4 regions of the Gordonia sp. BP-119 genome follow, and region 3 is predicted to be linked to each of the others. Evidence: predicted binding sites of a transcription regulator. Region 3 holds the regulator's gene; each other region holds the start of a gene.
The links. The regulator LexA, encoded in region 3, represses DNA repair genes until DNA is damaged. The targets are predictions, from matches to a motif close to CGAACANNTGTTCG.

Region 1 (4,126 bases), on a different contig from region 3:
TGGGCGGTCCGGACTGGGCGCCGAACCACGCGAGTCCCGCCTTGAGCTGTTCGGACTCGAAATACTCGTCGAGGAGGGAATCGCCGGAGGCCATCAATTCGGCGGTCAGGTTCAGCACCCGGCCGCCGCGCCGGCCGAACAACCCCGTGCGTGCCGTGGTGGCGGTGCCGCCGAGCCCGCCGAAGGCCCGGCCGAACTTCCCCATCGTCGCGGGTTGGTAGAACGCATCCATGACCGCCCGCGCCCGCGGCGTCCACATCTCCACGAAGCGTCGATATGCGGCGGCATCGGCTGCACCACAGGCGTTCTCGATGGAAGCGCACGTCGCGTCGAGGTCGGTGCGGAAGACGATCGGCGGGGCGGTCGCGGTGGCCGGGACGAACGCCCACGGATCGCAGTCGACGTAGCGCAGGCCGTGCGCGGCGAGGTCGAGGTCGTCGAGAACGGGGGAGTGACGGATCATCAGATGCGACGACGACCCCCGGTCGACCCGATGTCCGGGGAACCGTTCGACGGTGGAGACCGCGCCGCCTGGGATGTCGTCCCGCTCGAGTGCCTCCACATCCCGTCCGGCCTGTGCCAGGTAGGCCGCGGCGATCAGGCCGTTGTGGCCCGCGCCGATGACGACGGCGTCACGCCGTGTGCCGTGCATCGTCAGCTCCCGGTACCGGCGCGGCGGGCGGCGGCCGGGGGTTGCAGTTCCAGGGGGAGCGGACGGCCGAGGAACGCGAACGGACGCGGATCGCCGGTGAAGGTGAAGTGGCGCAGGACGTCGGTGAAACCCATCCGCCGGTACAACGACCACGCGCGGTTGTCCTCGGCGGGGATCTCCGGGGTCGACAGCAGCACATGGCGTTCGGGCCGGTCGGCCAGCAGCCGGGCGAGGAGCCCCTGGCCGATACCTCGGCCCTGAGCGGTCGGGTGGACGTGCAGCTCGGTGAGCTCGAAGTAGTCGCGCGCGATCGCCTCGACCGTCTCGGGCGGTCGGCCCGTCTGGCGGAGTCCGAGCCGCAGCTGCTGGTTCCACCATTGACCGGTCGCGCCGGTGTAGCCGTAGGCGATGCCGACGAGCAGGTCGTCGGGTCCGAAGCCGACCGGCGGACCGACCCGGCGCCGCGCGGCCGGCATGGTCCGCGCCTCGTGTGGGGTCACCGTCTCGACCGCGCCCATCGCACGCCATCCGGGCCGCGCGATGTGTTCGCGCCAGAGCCCGGCCCGATGGATCTCCGTACCGCGCGGATAATTCATCGCGGTCACGTAGATCTCCAGGGCCGGCTCGAGCCAGGCCCGGGCGTCCTGGCCACTCAGGCTCACCAGGCGGATGGTCAACGGATTTCCGTTCTCTGCATCGTTCGTCCTGCGTCGTCGACCTGCAGACGAGGTCGGCTGCCGCTGGGGCGGGCCGCCCTCTGCCGGGGGCATCGCGTCGCAGGCCACTTCCGGGAATTGTCCTATCGATGATGCACACTCGGCAGGAATCGGCCCGCAGGTGGTGGCGTTGTACTCCCCGGCGGGGGTTTCGGGTCACAGATGTCTTGAACGCCGACGCCGGGATAGCTATATTGAACGTGTCGAACGGATGTTCGATGAATGTGCCTCCGCAAGCTGTTCGCGTTCATCCGACGACACGGTCCGGCGGCGGACGAGGGAAGCGTCTGCCGCCGGACACAGCCCATACGCACGAGGAGGACGACATGGCCAGACACCGCAGCGCCACGGCTCTCACCCACGCGGCGCCCGTCGACCCGGTGATGGTCGGTCGAGCGCGCGATCTCCTCGAGCGTGCACACGTGCTCTTCGACAATGCCGACGGCGTCGACGACGACGTCGAGCGGTTCCGTCAGCTGTACCTCGTTGCCCTCCGCGCCTCGGGCGCGGCCCTCGCCGTGCACGAACCGGTCGGGACCGTGCGGCGCAGGACGTCGAACGCCTGGACCCGCATCGGTGTGGTCGCCCCAGAGCTGGCGCCGATCGCCGCCCGGTTCGCCGCGCTGTCGCCGGTTCGGATGAAGATCGAGTCCGGGATCATCCGCACGATCGACCCCGACAGCGTCGCCGGCATGCGGCTGCTCGTCCTCGACTTCCTGCGTCGGGTCGAGACGATGGTCATCGCCTACGAGCAAGGAAAACTCGGTGCCGAAGCGCCGCAGATCGGCGCGACGGCGTGAATCCGGCCACACTTTGCGGTTTCTGGCACCGCCCGGTCGTCGGCAACAGCGAGTAATGGTGGTCGCGGTCGATTTCACCTCGTATCATGGGACGATATAGGCGCAGACGCCTTTCCGGTCGCGGGTGACCTTCGTCGGCGTCACGGATCAGTGAGAAGGAGGGTCGGTGCCACTTTCGGAGCACGAGCAACGCATGCTCGAACAGATCGAGAGCGCGCTGTACGCGGAAGACCCCAAGTTTGCGTCCAGTGTCAAGCGTCGGCGCCTTGGGAAGTCGAGCGGTCGTCGTCGCCTGCAGGCGGCAGCGGTCTTCGTCGTCGGCCTGGTGATGCTGGTCGGCGGACTCATCGTCAACATCAACATCGGCGGATTCCCGATCGTGAGCCTCCTGGGCTTCCTGGTGATGTTCGGGGCCGGCCTCTTCGCTCTCTGGGGAGACAACAACACCGCCGAGGCGGGCTCGTCGTCGACCAGGTCCGGCAAGAAGCAATCGGGGTCGTCCGGCGCCAAGCGCAAGCTGTCAGAACGCATGGAGGAGCGATTCAATCGCCGGTTCGAGCAGGAGTGATCCGCTGATCCCGACTCCGCGTTCGTCGATCGGCTGACCGACTCCCGCAACTTCGCATATTCGACTGAGCCGCGTGCCTTCGGGCACGCGGCTCTTTCATGTCCTCGATTGCTCTCCAGAGCACGCTGAACGGATCCGGGCGCACGGTCGACGGGATCGAACGCCCGGTCAACGGTCCTCGCGCTTCCATACTGGCGATCCCCACTTCTCGCCACCGGCGATCCCCACTTCTCCCCACCGGGTCGCCCCACTTTGCCCCACTAGAGGATTTACGCCTGGAATTCCCGCCTCTCGGACCTCATCGGTATCTCTGGTCACACGCTGGTTGCCCTTCTTTCCGCCCATGACGCGCCGGCGACACGCGCGTTCATCGTCATCTTGAGCTCCCTGAACTGGGAATTTGCTGTCAGTGGGTGAATGCGGGGGCGGTGGGGGTGGAAAGTGGTGGAAAGTGGGGTACTGTGGCATCACTGGGTGAGGCGAGATACGACGCGGAACCCGGTGGGCAGGAGGTGTCGACGTGTCCGTGCGATTCGTCGGTACCTACACGCCCAAATTGGACGACAAAGGGCGGCTCACGTTGCCCGCCAAGTTCCGCGATGCACTGGCAGGAGGGGTAGTGGTCACCAAAGGCCAAGATCACAGCTTGTCGGTGTACCGGACCGAAGAGTTCGACGCGATAGCCGCTCGGATCGTCGAGGCGTCTCGGAACGACCCTGATCTGCGCGCGTTCCAGCGAACGTTCTTCGCCGGTTCGGAAGAGCAGCGACCGGACGGTCAGGGCAGGATCAGCCTGTCCGGCGACCATCGCGTGTACGCGGGGTTGTCCAAGGAGTGCGTGGTGTTCGGCAGCTTCGATCACCTCGAGATCTGGGACTCGGCCGCATGGAACGAGTACCAGACGCGGCACGAGGAGAACTTCTCGGCCGCCAACTCCGCCGCGCTGAACGCGGTGCTGTAGCCGGAGGACCGGCCGCCACACCGCCGAGACAGCAACACCAACGACAGCAACCGACCAGAAACCGACCGAAGAGACAGCAACCGATGGGCGAGTTCGGTGCCCAGCGGCTTCGGGTGGCACGAGGCCCCGGCCCGGTGGCGACCCTGGCGTACTTCCCCAACGCCAGGTGCGTGATCGGGTCGGGACCCCGCTCCATCCGACCGCCTGCTCTCGCCGACCCGAGGCATCCGCCCACCGCCGATACCGCATACATGCCGATGGGGGGTCTTCATCATGGTCGATGCCGAGGACGAACCGCGTCGGTCCGGCGAGTTCGGCCACATCCCCGTCATGGGTGCGCGCATCGTCGAACTGCTGACCCCCGCACTGGATTCCGACGATCCGCGCGTCTTCCTCGACGCCACGCTCGGCGCGGGCGGGCACAGTCAA
Region 2 (4,126 bases), on a different contig from region 3:
CGCAAAAGCACCGGCCCGGTAACGACATTGCGCGGCGGTCTCTACCCGCACCACGCCGCCGACGACCACTCCTGCCCGGCGCACTCCGAGATCGTCACCGACGACCGCAGCCGGCTGTGGATGCGGCCGACCCGGGCTGCTGTCAGGCGAGCCACAACCGGAGCGCGCCGGCTCGACGTTCGCCATGAACCCGAACCCGGCTGGGTGATCGGTGGGGCGGCCAGGTGGTCGCGGTCGAGCAGTGAACCGTTACGGAGCGTGTCTCGCGGGTCGATTGCCGGTGAGCGGGGCCGTTCTTGCGTTGTCCGTAACCCCCGTTCCCGAAGGTGATCGCAGCGGGAACAGGGCACGGAGGGACATCACTGTGGAGTTGTCAAGGTACGGTTGCGATCCCGGACGGATTCCGGGTGCGGAAGGTGCTACGCGAAAGTCTGGGTGGTCTCTGGCTGGATGCTCAGGCGGCGTCGTCGAGTCGCATGGTGCGTCGGTTGTAGGCGGGTAACGGTCGGCGGTGCGGGTCGATACTGGCGGGTGGGACGAGCCAGGGGTGTCGGTCGAAACCCATCACGATGTCCCAGCCGTGGTGGTGGACCTGGGTGTGGCAGCGCTGGCAGAGCAGGCAACCGTTGTCGAGGTCGGTGGGTCCGCCGTCGGCCCACGACCGGATGTGGTGAACCTGGGTATGTGACGGTGGTGCACCACATTTGATGCAGCAGGCGTCGCGGACGATGATCGCCTTGCGGAGGTGTGCCGGATACAGGCGGTGGGTGTGGCCCATCTGAAGCGGTACGCCCTCACCATCGAGGATGATCTCCGTGAGCGAGCCGTCGCACGACACCTGTTTCGCGGTGGCATGGCTGACCGTCCCGGTCCACGGCAGTGTCGCGAGGTCTCCGGTCGCGGGGATCGTCAGCATCAACTGGGTGCGTGGGCTTCCGACGGTGTCGAGGGTGGCGCCGATCGCGGCTTGGTCGAGGATCAGTTCGAAGGCGTCGGCGCGGCGTTGCTCGGCGGTGCGTCGGTCGGCGGTTCCGTCGGGTTCGGGTCGCGGGCAGGACCGCTCGTCGATCATGGCCAGGAACTTCTCGCCGACGATCTGGGTGAGGTCGGCGCGGATTTCGACGCGGCCGTCGTCGGTGGTGTGGGCGTTCACCGAGTTCAGAGATGGGTCGTCGGCTGCGGGAACACCGGTGTCGGAGGCGTCGGCGAGAGCGTTGGCGATCGCGCGGGCGTGGTTGAGGACCTGTGTCGGGGTCGCGCCGGATAGTGCTTGGGCGATGAGTTCGATCTCATACCGGGAGCGTTCTCCCTCGGAAACATCGTCACCACACCGTTTTTCGATCTCGTTCATGCCGCGGACGATGGCATCGACGACCTCGCCGGACAGCCGCCCGTCAGCGGCATGACGAGACAGCGCAGGCAACCCCGGCAACGCATCGACGCTTCGCATGGTGCGGTGCGCGGCGGCCGGTGCGTGGCCTGACTCGATCAGCAGTTTCTTGGTGGTGTTGCCGGCTTTCTGTGCGACCCCGAGAGCATCGAGTTGTGCTGCGTGCGCGACGATCTGATGATCGGCAAGGTTGCGGATCAGGCGCCAGGTGTCGAGGGCGTCGAATGTTGCTCTGCCGGTGAGGTCGTCGGCGGGTGGGGCGGTCTCGATGAGTTGATCGAGGAGAGTGGTGAGCTCTGGCATAGACTCCAAGGTACCGGAACATTCGTTCGACTACGAGGAGTTTCCACAGGCTCCGAAATCTCGAAACTGTCGACTGTGCAGCATTTTTCGTTGAGTGTGCGTCGATTCGCGTTGATTGTGCGTGGATCGTTGACAGAGGTGAACTTCAGTCACATCTGTTACAAATTCTGGATGGAGAGTTGCGAGTCTGAAGTGGACTGAAGATCCCGAGAACTCGCTCCCCCGGGCCGCATCCGCAACCCGCCGGGCGTGTGGGGCTGGGTCCGCAGGGGTTGTGCAACGGCGTCGGGTCACCAAGTGGCTTCGACTCGGCGCCTCGACCTCGACGCGCTCCTTCGTCGCTTGCTCGGCCCGGCGGCTTCCTTCGGTGCCGGCTCAACCAGCGGGGGTCGGGTCGACTGACCGCCCCCCAGACTTCTGGGACGCACACGAACCCAGAACTCTGGCGCGAGCATTTCCCGCGTTCGAGGGATGGCGGGAACAAAAGGGCGTCGGCCACTCTGAGTCCCATGGAGCTGCCGAGTCCGGCGGCCCACCACAGCAGCACCGACGCTCGAACCCGTTCATCCCCAGATCATTACGAAGGAAGCATCGTGTCCATCACCTCTGAACCCATCGACTTCACCGACTTCGGCGTCCTGCTCTCCGCGGTCAGCGGTCCCGTTCTGACCCCGGCCGACGAGGGCTACACCGCCGAACTGACCGGCTTCAACCTCGCGGCGATACCCGCCGCTGACGTGGTCGTCGGGGCGACGAACGCCGCCGACGTCGCCGCCGCCGTGCGGTATGCACGCTCGAACGGAATGCGGGTCGGTGCGCGGGCGACCGGACACGGATCGCCGATCGAGGGGCGCGGCACGGTCGTCGTCACCACGTCCCGGATGGCGGGGGCGAGTGTCGATCCGGTGACCAGGACTGCGCGCGTCGAAGCCGGTGCGCGGTGGCGCGACGTGGTCGCCGCGACCGCGCCGCACGGCCTCACCGGGCTCGTCGGCTCGTCGTCGTCGGTGGGCGTCGTCGGGTACACACTCGGCGGCGGACTGAGTCCGCTGGGTCGTCAATTCGGTTATGCCGCCGATCATGTCCGGTCGATCGAGCTCGTCACCGCCGATGGTTTCGTCCGCACGGTGGACGCATCCGCGGGTTCGGACCTGTTCTGGGCACTGCTCGGCGGACGGGACGGGTTCGGCATCGTCACCGCACTCGAGTTCGAGCTCTTCGATCTGCCCACAATCTACGGCGGCGGGATCTTCTTCGCCGGCTCGGCGGCCGCCGACGTCCTGCACGCCTGGCGCGAGTGGGCGCCCTCCCTGCCCGAGGAGGCCGGGACCTCGGTGGCGATCCTCCGCCTCCCGCCGGACCCCAACCTGCCCCCGCCCCTGCAGGGTCAGCTCGCCGTGCACGTCCGCTACACCCACACCGGGGACCCGGCCACCGCGGCCGCGTTGCTCGCACCGATGCGGTCGGCAGGTCCGATCCTCCTGGAGAACATCGACGTCCTCCCGACCGCTGCGCTCGACGCGGTACACATGGACCCGCCCGGGCCGATGCCGAGTGCCGAACGCGGCTGCGTACTCGCCGACTTCCCGGCGTCTGCTGTGGACGCGCTGCTCGCGGTAGCCGGGCCGCAGGTCGCGAGCCCGCTGGCCATCGTCGAGGTCCGTCTCCTGGGTGGCCGGTTGCGGTCGCCGCAGCGCGTACCCAACGCCGTCGTGGGACGCGACGGCGCGTTCTCCGTCCTCGCCATCGGCGTACCCGCCGGCCCGCTGGGCGAACAGGTCGGTGAGCATCTCGCGGCCGTCACCGATGCAGTGGCCGCCCACTCCTGTGGAGCGCTGCTCAACTTCTCCGGGCGGACGGCAACCCAACGCGACGCGCTGTGGTCGACCGACCAGCGGACACGCCTGGAGACCATCCGACGACGCCACGATCCGGCCGGTGTCCTCCGTCCGGGGGACCCCACTATTGTGGGATAGACATCCGCGCAGCTCACGCCCACAATTGTCGAATGACATCGAGTCTGACCGCCGAGCGTGTGCGCCGCGACATCGAGGTCGTGGCCCACGCCGGCCTCGGTCTCGACGACTTCTTCGCCGAGACCGTCGCCTCCCTGAGCCGCGCGGTGCCCGTCGACGCGGTCTGCATCGGCACCTTCGATCCCAACACCGTCCTGCTCACCAGCGCCCGCAAGTACGGATCACTGCTCGGCGAGGATCACCGGGACCCGGACTGGGGTCTCCTCGAATACGGGCAGGTCGAGCCGACGGCATACCGCGAGATGGTGGCCGCCAAACGCGATGCGGTCGGACTCAACCTCCTCAACCGGGGCGCCACCGAACGGTCCAATCGGATGTCGCAGTTGATGATTCCCGAATACTGCTTCCACGACGAGGCCCGCTTGGTGCTGCGTGACGGGGACCGGGCGTGGGCCGG
Region 3 (4,126 bases):
CACCGCGATCATCGCGCGCCAGCTGGGGATCCCGTGCGTGGTGGCGGTGGCCGACCTGGATGAGATCGAGCCCGGCACAACCGTTCTCGTCGACGGCAGCACCGGGCGGATCGAGGTGGAGCCCGATGTCGAGGCGGCCCGGGCTCGCGTCGACGAGGATCGGCGTCATGCCGCACTCGTCGCCGGCTGGACCGGTCCGGGGCAGACCGCCGACGGGGTGGCCGTGGCGGTGCTCGCCAACGTCGCCGACGGGTCGTCGGCACGCGCCGCGGCCGGGTACCCCGTCGAGGGCGTCGGGCTCTTCCGCACCGAACTCGCGTTCCTCGAGCGTGCCGACGAACCGTCGGTGGACGAGCAGGCCGCGATCTACCGGGAGGTGCTCGATGCGTTCGACGGGCAGAAGGTGGTCATCCGCACCCTCGACGCCGGGTCCGACAAACCGCTCCGGTTCGTGACCCATCCCGACGAATCGAACCCAGCGCTCGGCGTGCGGGGCGATCGGATCGCGCTGGCGCACCCCGAGATCCGCGCGCATCAGCTCGACGCGATCGCGCAGGCCGCGTCGGGGTCGGCCGTCGCGCCGTGGGTCATGGCGCCGATGATCGCCTCGCCGGCGGAGGCGCGCACGTTCGCCGCCGAGGTCCGCGGCCGTGGTCTGGTCGCCGGGGTGATGATCGAGGTGCCCGCGGCGGCGATCCTGGGCGAAGCCGTCCTCGCCGAGGTGGACTTCGTGTCCATCGGCACCAACGATCTGACCCAGTACACGATGGCGGCCGACCGGATGTCGGCCGATCTCGCCGGACTGACCGACCCGTGGCAACCGGCGGTGTTGAGCCTCATCGCGGGTGTCGCGGAAGCGGGCGCACGTCAGGGAAAGCCGGTCGGGGTGTGCGGCGAGGCCGCCGCCGATCCGAACCTCGCCTGCGTGCTCGTCGGTCTCGGGGTCACCTCGCTGTCCAGCGCGCCGGCTGCTGCCGCGGCCGTGGGGGCCCGGCTCGGCGAGGTGTCCGCACCGGACTGCCGGGCCGCCGCCGAGGCCGCCCTGGCCACCTCGGATCCCGCCGCGGCGCGCGAGGCTGCCGCGGCGGTGCTCGACGGTTCGGTCGGTGGAGAGGTCAGACTCGCCGCATCACGGTGACGACCTTGCCGAGGATGACGGCATCGTTGCCCGGGATCGGATCGAACAGTTCGTTGTGCGGCATGAGCCAGACGTTGGGGCCCTGACGCTTGAAGGTCTTCACGGTGGCCTCGCCGTCGATCATGGCCGCGACGATGTCGCCGTTGTCGGCGACGTTCTGCTGCCGGACCACGACCCAGTCGCCGTCGCAGATCGCGGCGTCGATCATCGACTCGCCGACGACGCGCAACAGGAAGAGCGATCCCTCGCCGACCAGCTCACGGGGCAGCGGGAAGACGTCCTCGACGGCCTCCTCGGCCAGGATCGGACCGCCGGCCGCGATACGGCCGAGAACCGGCACGAAGGTCGGCTCGGGCAGCTGACCGGCCGACGGGGTGTCCGGCGACGGGGTGTCACTCGGGGCGATGTTGACCGCACGGGGACGGTTCGCGTCGCGCTTGAGCAGCCCCTTGCGTTCCAGCGTCCGCAACTGATGGGCCACCGACGACGTCGAGGCCAGGCCGACCTCGTCGCCGATCTCCCGGATGCTCGGCGGATAACCGCGCTCGCGCACCGAGCGGCGGATCACCTCCAGGACCCCGGCCTGTCGCGGGGTGAGTGAGGCCTCGGCGGCGGCGGCGTCGAACGGGGCCTCGTCGTCGGCGCCCTGCGCTCGGCCGCGCCTATCGCCGGTGTCACTCATGTTCGGTTCCTCTCGTCTTCGGAACGTGCTGGTAGATGGCTTGCACCGGGTCCGAGCCTAGCCGAGTGCGACCGGCACCTCAAACATTTGTTCGATGTGTCGCGAGACTTTGTCGGGACGTCGTGCTACAAATTCGAACATCAGTGCATCGAACATCTGATCGATGTTCGAACACCGACCGTCACACCCCGCACGATCCCAGACACCCGAACACCGGAGGGCACCATGCGCACCGCCACTCTCGTCGCTCCCGTCCGCACCGACCGTCCCGACGCTGTCCGGCCCCCCACCGACCGCGCCGATGGGGTCCGGACGCGCGCCCCGCTGTCCGACGGCGGCCGCCCGGTAGACAACCGGCCGGCCGGCACCCGACCGCGGGGTGCGTCGCCGGTGACCCCGCGGGTCGGCGGCACCCACTGTGGCTCTCCGGTCGGGGTGCGCGGGCGTGGCCCGGTCGGACCCGACGCGGCGGTGTTCCGTCGCCGCCGCACCGCGGTCGCGCTCCTCGCCGGCGTCGGGCTGGCGTTCGTCGTGTGGGTGTTCGGTGTCGTCGGCCAGAACTACTCGGACTCGCTGACCCCGTCCGTCGTGAGTGCCGAGGTCGTCCATGTGCGCTCGGGGGACTCGCTCAGCTCGATCGCCGGCCGGGTGGCACCCGAGATGCCGCGCGAGGTCGTGATCGACGAGATCGTCGCGATGAACGATCTCGGCTCGAGCGCGCTGCAGGTGGGCCAGCCCCTGCTCACCCCCCGGTACCGCTGAGGCCGGACGGTATCCTCGATGTCACAGGGGCCGGCCGACAAGCGGCGGGGCGCACGCTTCGGGTGCGTTCCAGCGTCCCGCGACCTGCGTGAGGACACGATGCGCTGCCCCTTCTGCAAGAACGACGACACCAAGGTCATCGACTCGCGTGTCGCAGATGAAGGGCAGGCCATCCGCCGCCGTCGCTCCTGTGTGGAGTGCGGTCGCCGGTTCTCGACCGTGGAGAGCGCCGTGCTCGCGGTGGTCAAACGCAACGGCGTGACCGAACCGTTCAGCCGGGAGAAGGTCATGCGCGGCGTGCGGCGAGCCTGTCAGGGCCGCCACGTCGCCGAGGACGCACTCGCGCAACTCGCCCAGCAGGTCGAGGACACGGTGCGCGCCAGTGGATCGGCCGAGATCCCCAGCAACGAGGTCGGACTCGCCATCCTGGGCCCGCTCCGCGATCTCGACGAGGTGGCGTATCTGCGTTTCGCCTCGGTGTACCGGTCGTTCGACTCGGTGGAGGACTTCCAGCGTGAGATCGACGACCTGAAGGCGGCATCGGGTTCCGGGAGCGCGCTCGCCGAACCCGTGTCAGCCGAGTCGGTCCAGAGCTCGTAGGACCCGTTTCTCCGACACCGGGAACGCGGTACCGAGACGCTGGGCGAACAGCCCCACGCGCAACTCCTCGACGAGCCACTGTGCTTCGTCGTCGACCGCCGCCCGCCGGTGCTCGGGTACCTGTTCGAGACGCTGGGTCCACCGTTCGACGACGCGATCGACGGCGGCCACCCCGGCCAGGTCGCGTGCCGCGGATGCGGGTAGTGCCTCCAGACGTGCCTGCGCGCCGTCGAGATAGCGCGGCAGATTCTCCAGGTGGCGTCGCGCGGTGGCCGCCACGAATCCGTCGAACACGAGGTGGGCGACCTGTTCGGCGACGTCGTCGGCAGCCAGCGAACCGGCGTGCCGGTCGATCGCCGCCCGCAGCGGGGCCATCCGTTCGAGGGCCGCGACGGCCAGCGAGAAGTAGTCCGGTGCGGCCGCGGCGACCCGTGGCCGGATCTGTTCGAGCAGCGCCGAGAAGGACTGCGGTGAGCGAACCGCGGCGAGCTCTGCGTCGTCGATGTCGGCGACCGTGTCCCGGGTCGCCCGGCGGGTGCAGTCGGCGAGCAGTGCCTCGATGGTCGAGTACGGGCTCTGGCTCAGGGCGAGTCGGTCGACCGGACTCAGCGAGCCGGCGATCCGCTTGTGCAGCGGAGGTATCGCGAGGTCGAGGAGGGCGACGATCCCTCGTCGCAGGAGGCGGTCTCGTGTCTCGGGGCTCGCCGCATCGACGACGACGACGCCCCGCGCGTGGCCCTTCGCATCGGAGACCACGTCGATCGTCGGGTACCGGGTCAGCCGCTGCCCCGCGACATCGACCGTGGTCTGCTCGGCGAGCGAGCCGATCCCGTCTGCGGTCCAGGTCCGATACAGGGTGCGCGACACCGTCTTCGGCGCCGCGGGCGTTCCGGTCTGCTGAAGTTCGGGCAACGAGTCGGCGCGGGAGACGATCCGCCCGGAGT
Region 4 (4,126 bases), on a different contig from region 3:
CAGACGATCATCTCCGCACGGTTGGTGGCCACCGCGCTGCTGGCGATGGTGGTCCTGAAAGTAGGCTTGACGCTGCGGGATTGGATCTCCGGGGCGGTGATCGTGCTGTCGTTGGTGCTGCTCGCGCTCTCGGCGGGTCGCGAAGGCGTGGAGCACGATGCGTGGATGCACTGGGCGGTACTCGTTGCCGGACCGGCGCTGATCGCGCTGGGCGTCATCGTGATGCGCCGCTTGCGTAAGCACATCGCGGCGGTGACCGGGCTCATCGCCGGGGCCGTCTTCGGTGTGATGGCGGTGGCCTCTCGCATCCTGGACGGTCTCGACCCACTCGATCTGTCGGTGTTGTTCACCGATCCCGCGCTGTATGCGTTGCTGCTCAGCGGGATCGGCGGTTTCTACCTGTTCACCGTGGCGCTGCAGACCGGCTCGGTCAACGGTGCGGCCGCCGCCTTGGTCGTCGGTCAGACGGTCCTGCCCGGGGCGGTCGGCATCGCGTTCCTCGGCGACGTCACGCGTGCCGGATGGGGTCCGGTCGCGATCGTGGCCTTCCTCGGCGCAGTTCTCGGCGGCGTCGTACTGGCGTCGTCGGGTGCGGTCACGGCGGTCGAGACGGCCGATGCGACGAATGCGCCTCGCGGGTACGGCCATCCGCCCCGCGGAGTCGAGCACCGGTGAGGAGCTGACCGGGTACGCGCCGAATGCGGCTCACCTGCTTGATGAGTAGGTCGCCGTCACCGGTGGTCGGTGAGTATGCGTGCGAGTTCTGTTTCGACTGGGGGCAGGGGTTTGGTGGTGAGGTGCTCCAGCGGTGCCGGTGGGTCGACGAGTCGTCGATAGGCGAGTTCGAGCTGCCGGCCGCTGTCGCCGTAGCCGACGGCGTCGGCGCGCGACCGGGTCGGGCGTGACGAGTTCGGGCGCGACTGGTTTGGGCGTGATTGACCGCCGGACCTGGTTGGGGGTCCGTGGATCTGCTCGCGCACGGTGTTCAGGTGTTGTGTGAATCGCCGGGGTATGTCGGGTCGGCGGTTGATGTGTTCGGGGTTGGGTGGTGCGCCGGGTTCGGCGTTGAGTCGCCAGATGCAGCGGCCTTCGTCGGGTCCGGATCGGGCGATGCGGGTGGTGTATTGGCCGGGGTGGTCGCCGACCATCCGGTTGTGGCGGGGACAGGCTGGGGCGAGGTCGTCGATGTCGGTGAGTCCACCCTTGGCCCAATCCTTGTGGGCGTGGTGGAGTTCGACGTGGGTGGCGGGCTGGTCGCAGCCTGGTGCCGAACATACTTCACCGTCGGGGCGGGCGAAGGAAACGAGGCGTTGTTCGCGGGTGGCCAGTCGTTTGCCGCGCCCGAAGTGCAGGGGGACGGTGGTGGCGTCTTTGAAGATCGCCAACCACGGTTGGACCTGACCGGCCATCGCGATCAAGTCCCGGATGGGCAGCAGGGTGCCGGTGGCGGTGGTGGCGAGTCCGGCTTCGCGGATGAGGTCGTTGAGGTCGGCTTTGATGATCAGTTGCACGGGCAGGCCGCGGTGCGAGGTGCCGAGAGTTCCGTCGGCGAAACCTGCGGCCAGGGCGGCGTCGAGGGCGTCGTGGTTGATCTGCGCGGGAGTGCGGCTGTCACGGTCGGCTGCGGTGGTCAGGGCGTCGGGGTCAGCGGTGCCGGCGGGTCCGGACGGTGAGTGGGGGTCGTCGGGGTTGTTGAGTCCGGGTTTGCCCCACACGGCGAACATCATGGTCAGTCGGGCGGCGAGTGCGGGGGTGAGGGTGCCGGAAATCTTGGCGGTGCCATCGGCGCGTTGGCGGCCGATCCACAGGTTGCGGCGTCGTTTCTGGTCGGTGTCATCAGCCAATGTGCCGTCGGGGTCGAGGTGGGCGAGCAGCCGGGCACCGAGTTGGGTGATGTCGGCGGGGGTGTGGTCGGTGGCGATCTCGGCCATCTGCCGCTCGGCCGCGACTTTCACGTCGTGGTCGATTCCGTGGGGAATCTGGTCGAGGACATCGAGGGCGGCCTGCACGTGTGCGGAACCGACCGCTCCCGCAGCGAACGCTTCGGCCAGGGTGGGGTGTTCAGGTGGTAGGACCTCGCCGCCGAGGCTGGTCCGGGTCGCGGTGGCGTCCATCTGCTTACGACGCCGCATCGGGTTCGACACTCGTAGCCGGTGGGTCATGTACTGCATGAGTGTTCGGCACCCGGCTTTGCGGGGCAGGTCGCGGGCCTCGACCTGATCGATCTGCCGGTCACCGGCAACAGTCAACCGTGCGATCGCTTTCTCGGTGTCGGCTGCCACTTCGGCCAACTCGGCATCGGTGCACGGCCCCAGGTCGACCGTCTGCAACTCATCGACGATGCGGTGGAGGTCGGCAACCAACTCGACGGCACGCGGCTGCGGCGTCGCTGATCCGTCAGACATGGCCACCCCCCGAGAACCGTTGCTGCGAATATACGTTCGAGTGTACAGCACAGCCGGCGTCTCGCAACCCGAAAACGTCTGCTGTACAACGCTATTCGGAGTCAGAAACTTGTCGGTGTCGTGTGGTATGGGCGCGTGGGACTGCCGGCCCATCGATCGTGGAGTCCCGCCCGGCGATCCTGTCCGTGGCTCACGGAACGTGCGTCGATGCTCTGTGCTTGCATCGATACTGCTGTGTCACACCAGAGTTCGTTCACATGATCGCGCCGAGTAGCCGATCCAGTGCTCGGTGTGTCCGTTCGCGGGCGGTGTCGTCTTCGGGGTGGCGGGCGAGCCAGAGGGCGGCCTCGTTCATCGCACCCGACAACAGCATCGTCATCACGTCGACCAACTCGCCGTCGACGCCGACCGCCTCCAGCGCTTCGCGCAGGTGGGCGGCCGACCCCACTTCGTCGAGTCGTCGCCATTCCTCCCAGCCGACGACGGCCGGGCCGTCGATCAGCAGGATTCGTACGGCGGGTCCGCTGGTGATGGCATCGACGAAGGCGTGTGAGCCCGCGCGCAGTTGGCGCGCCGGGTCGGTGCCCGCGGATTCGGCGGCCGCTACGACGGCTTCCGCGACCCGCTCGTGGCACGCCGCGGCGACCGCCGCGAACAGCGCGCCCTTGTTGCGGAAGTGGTGATAGACGGCGCCGCGGGTGACGCCTGCGGCCTCAGCGACGTCGTCGAGGGACACGTCGGAGAATCCACGACCGGCGAACTGACGGGTGGCGGCGGCGAGGACGGCACGGGCCGTCTCGGCTGCGGCCGCGGCGGAGGCTCTCGGCACGGAAGGTTCCTTTACGTACGATGCGTATGTATAGTCGGTTATACAAACACATCGTACGTAAAGGGGCTCCATCATGAACGTCACCAGCGTCTACCCGGTCCTCATGTCCACCGACGTGGCCGCGGCCTCAGACTTCTACCAGCGGGTTCTCGGCTTCGAGGTCACCTTCTCCGCGAATTGGTACGTCAGCATGCGCACGGGCGTGTTCGAGCTGGCGCTCGTGGACGCGGCTCATCCGACGATCCCCGAGGGCCACCGCCGACCCGCCGCCGGACTGCTGGTCAACATCGAGGTCGACGACGTCGACGTGCTCTACCGGCGTCTCACGGACGAACACGGACTCCGTCCGGTGCTCGAGTTGCGCGACGAGGACTTCGGTCAGCGGCACTTCATCGTCGAAGGGCCCGACGGCGTACTCCTCGACTGCATCCAGCCGATCCCTGCGGTCGGAGAGTTCGCCGACGCCTACGTCGTCGACGCGTCGACGAACTGATCGCGAGCGCCGACTCCGAATAGGTAGCTCTGCGAACATTTTTCGGAGACTCTGGAGGCGACGCGCGCGTTGCCGCTGCGCTCTGTTGTATTGTCGCGTATCCGAGTATCGTGCTCCTCGGACGCCGACCGAGGACTCGCCGATGACCGAAACAGCATCGAGAAGTGCGGATTTCGTTGTGGTCGGCGCCGGATCCGCGGGGTCGATCGTGGCGTCGCGCTTGGCATCTGGCGGTGCCAGTGTCGTCGTGCTCGAGGCAGGTGGGACCGACCGCCGTCCCGACGTCGCACTGGCCATCGGTCTGGCATCGGTGTACCAGCGGGCGAACTGGCTGTATCCGTGCGCGGCCGACCCGAGCAAAGACGGTTGTGTCGACTCCGTCGCCGCCGGGCGCATCGT

Region 1: a site for LexA is predicted at 1,573-1,586, ahead of JW364_RS03060 (SAV_6107 family HEPN domain-containing protein). Genes of this name have one in related genera too.
Region 2: a site for LexA is predicted at 1,709-1,722, ahead of JW364_RS10150 (HNH endonuclease signature motif containing protein). Genes of this name have one in related genera too.
Region 4: a site for LexA is predicted at 2,431-2,444, ahead of JW364_RS00155 (HNH endonuclease signature motif containing protein). Genes of this name have one in related genera too.

The regions. Positions count from the first base shown of each region.
Region 1 covers NZ_JAFFZF010000003.1:90,493-94,618, forward strand. The annotation lists gene JW364_RS03050 (NAD(P)/FAD-dependent oxidoreductase) at 1-652, opposite strand, end outside; gene JW364_RS03055 (N-acetyltransferase) at 655-1,329, opposite strand; gene JW364_RS03060 (SAV_6107 family HEPN domain-containing protein) at 1,695-2,168, shown strand; gene JW364_RS03065 (DUF3040 domain-containing protein) at 2,335-2,736, shown strand; gene mraZ (division/cell wall cluster transcriptional repressor MraZ) at 3,257-3,697, shown strand; gene rsmH (16S rRNA (cytosine(1402)-N(4))-methyltransferase RsmH) at 3,971-4,126, shown strand, end outside.
Region 2 covers NZ_JAFFZF010000013.1:65,472-69,597, forward strand. The annotation lists gene JW364_RS10150 (HNH endonuclease signature motif containing protein) at 455-1,693, opposite strand; gene JW364_RS10155 (FAD-binding oxidoreductase) at 2,287-3,669, shown strand; gene JW364_RS10160 (helix-turn-helix transcriptional regulator) at 3,702-4,126, shown strand, end outside.
Region 3 covers NZ_JAFFZF010000028.1:42,369-46,494, reverse strand. The annotation lists gene JW364_RS16180 (phosphoenolpyruvate--protein phosphotransferase) at 1-1,138, shown strand, start outside; gene lexA (transcriptional repressor LexA) at 1,116-1,820, opposite strand; gene JW364_RS16170 (LysM peptidoglycan-binding domain-containing protein) at 2,046-2,582, shown strand; gene nrdR (transcriptional regulator NrdR) at 2,682-3,182, shown strand; gene hrpA (ATP-dependent RNA helicase HrpA) at 3,156-4,126, opposite strand, start outside.
Region 4 covers NZ_JAFFZF010000001.1:28,586-32,711, forward strand. The annotation lists gene JW364_RS00150 (EamA/RhaT family transporter) at 1-675, shown strand, start outside; gene JW364_RS00155 (HNH endonuclease signature motif containing protein) at 732-2,405, opposite strand; gene JW364_RS00160 (TetR/AcrR family transcriptional regulator) at 2,659-3,234, opposite strand; gene JW364_RS00165 (VOC family protein) at 3,308-3,727, shown strand; gene JW364_RS00170 (GMC family oxidoreductase) at 3,870-4,126, shown strand, end outside.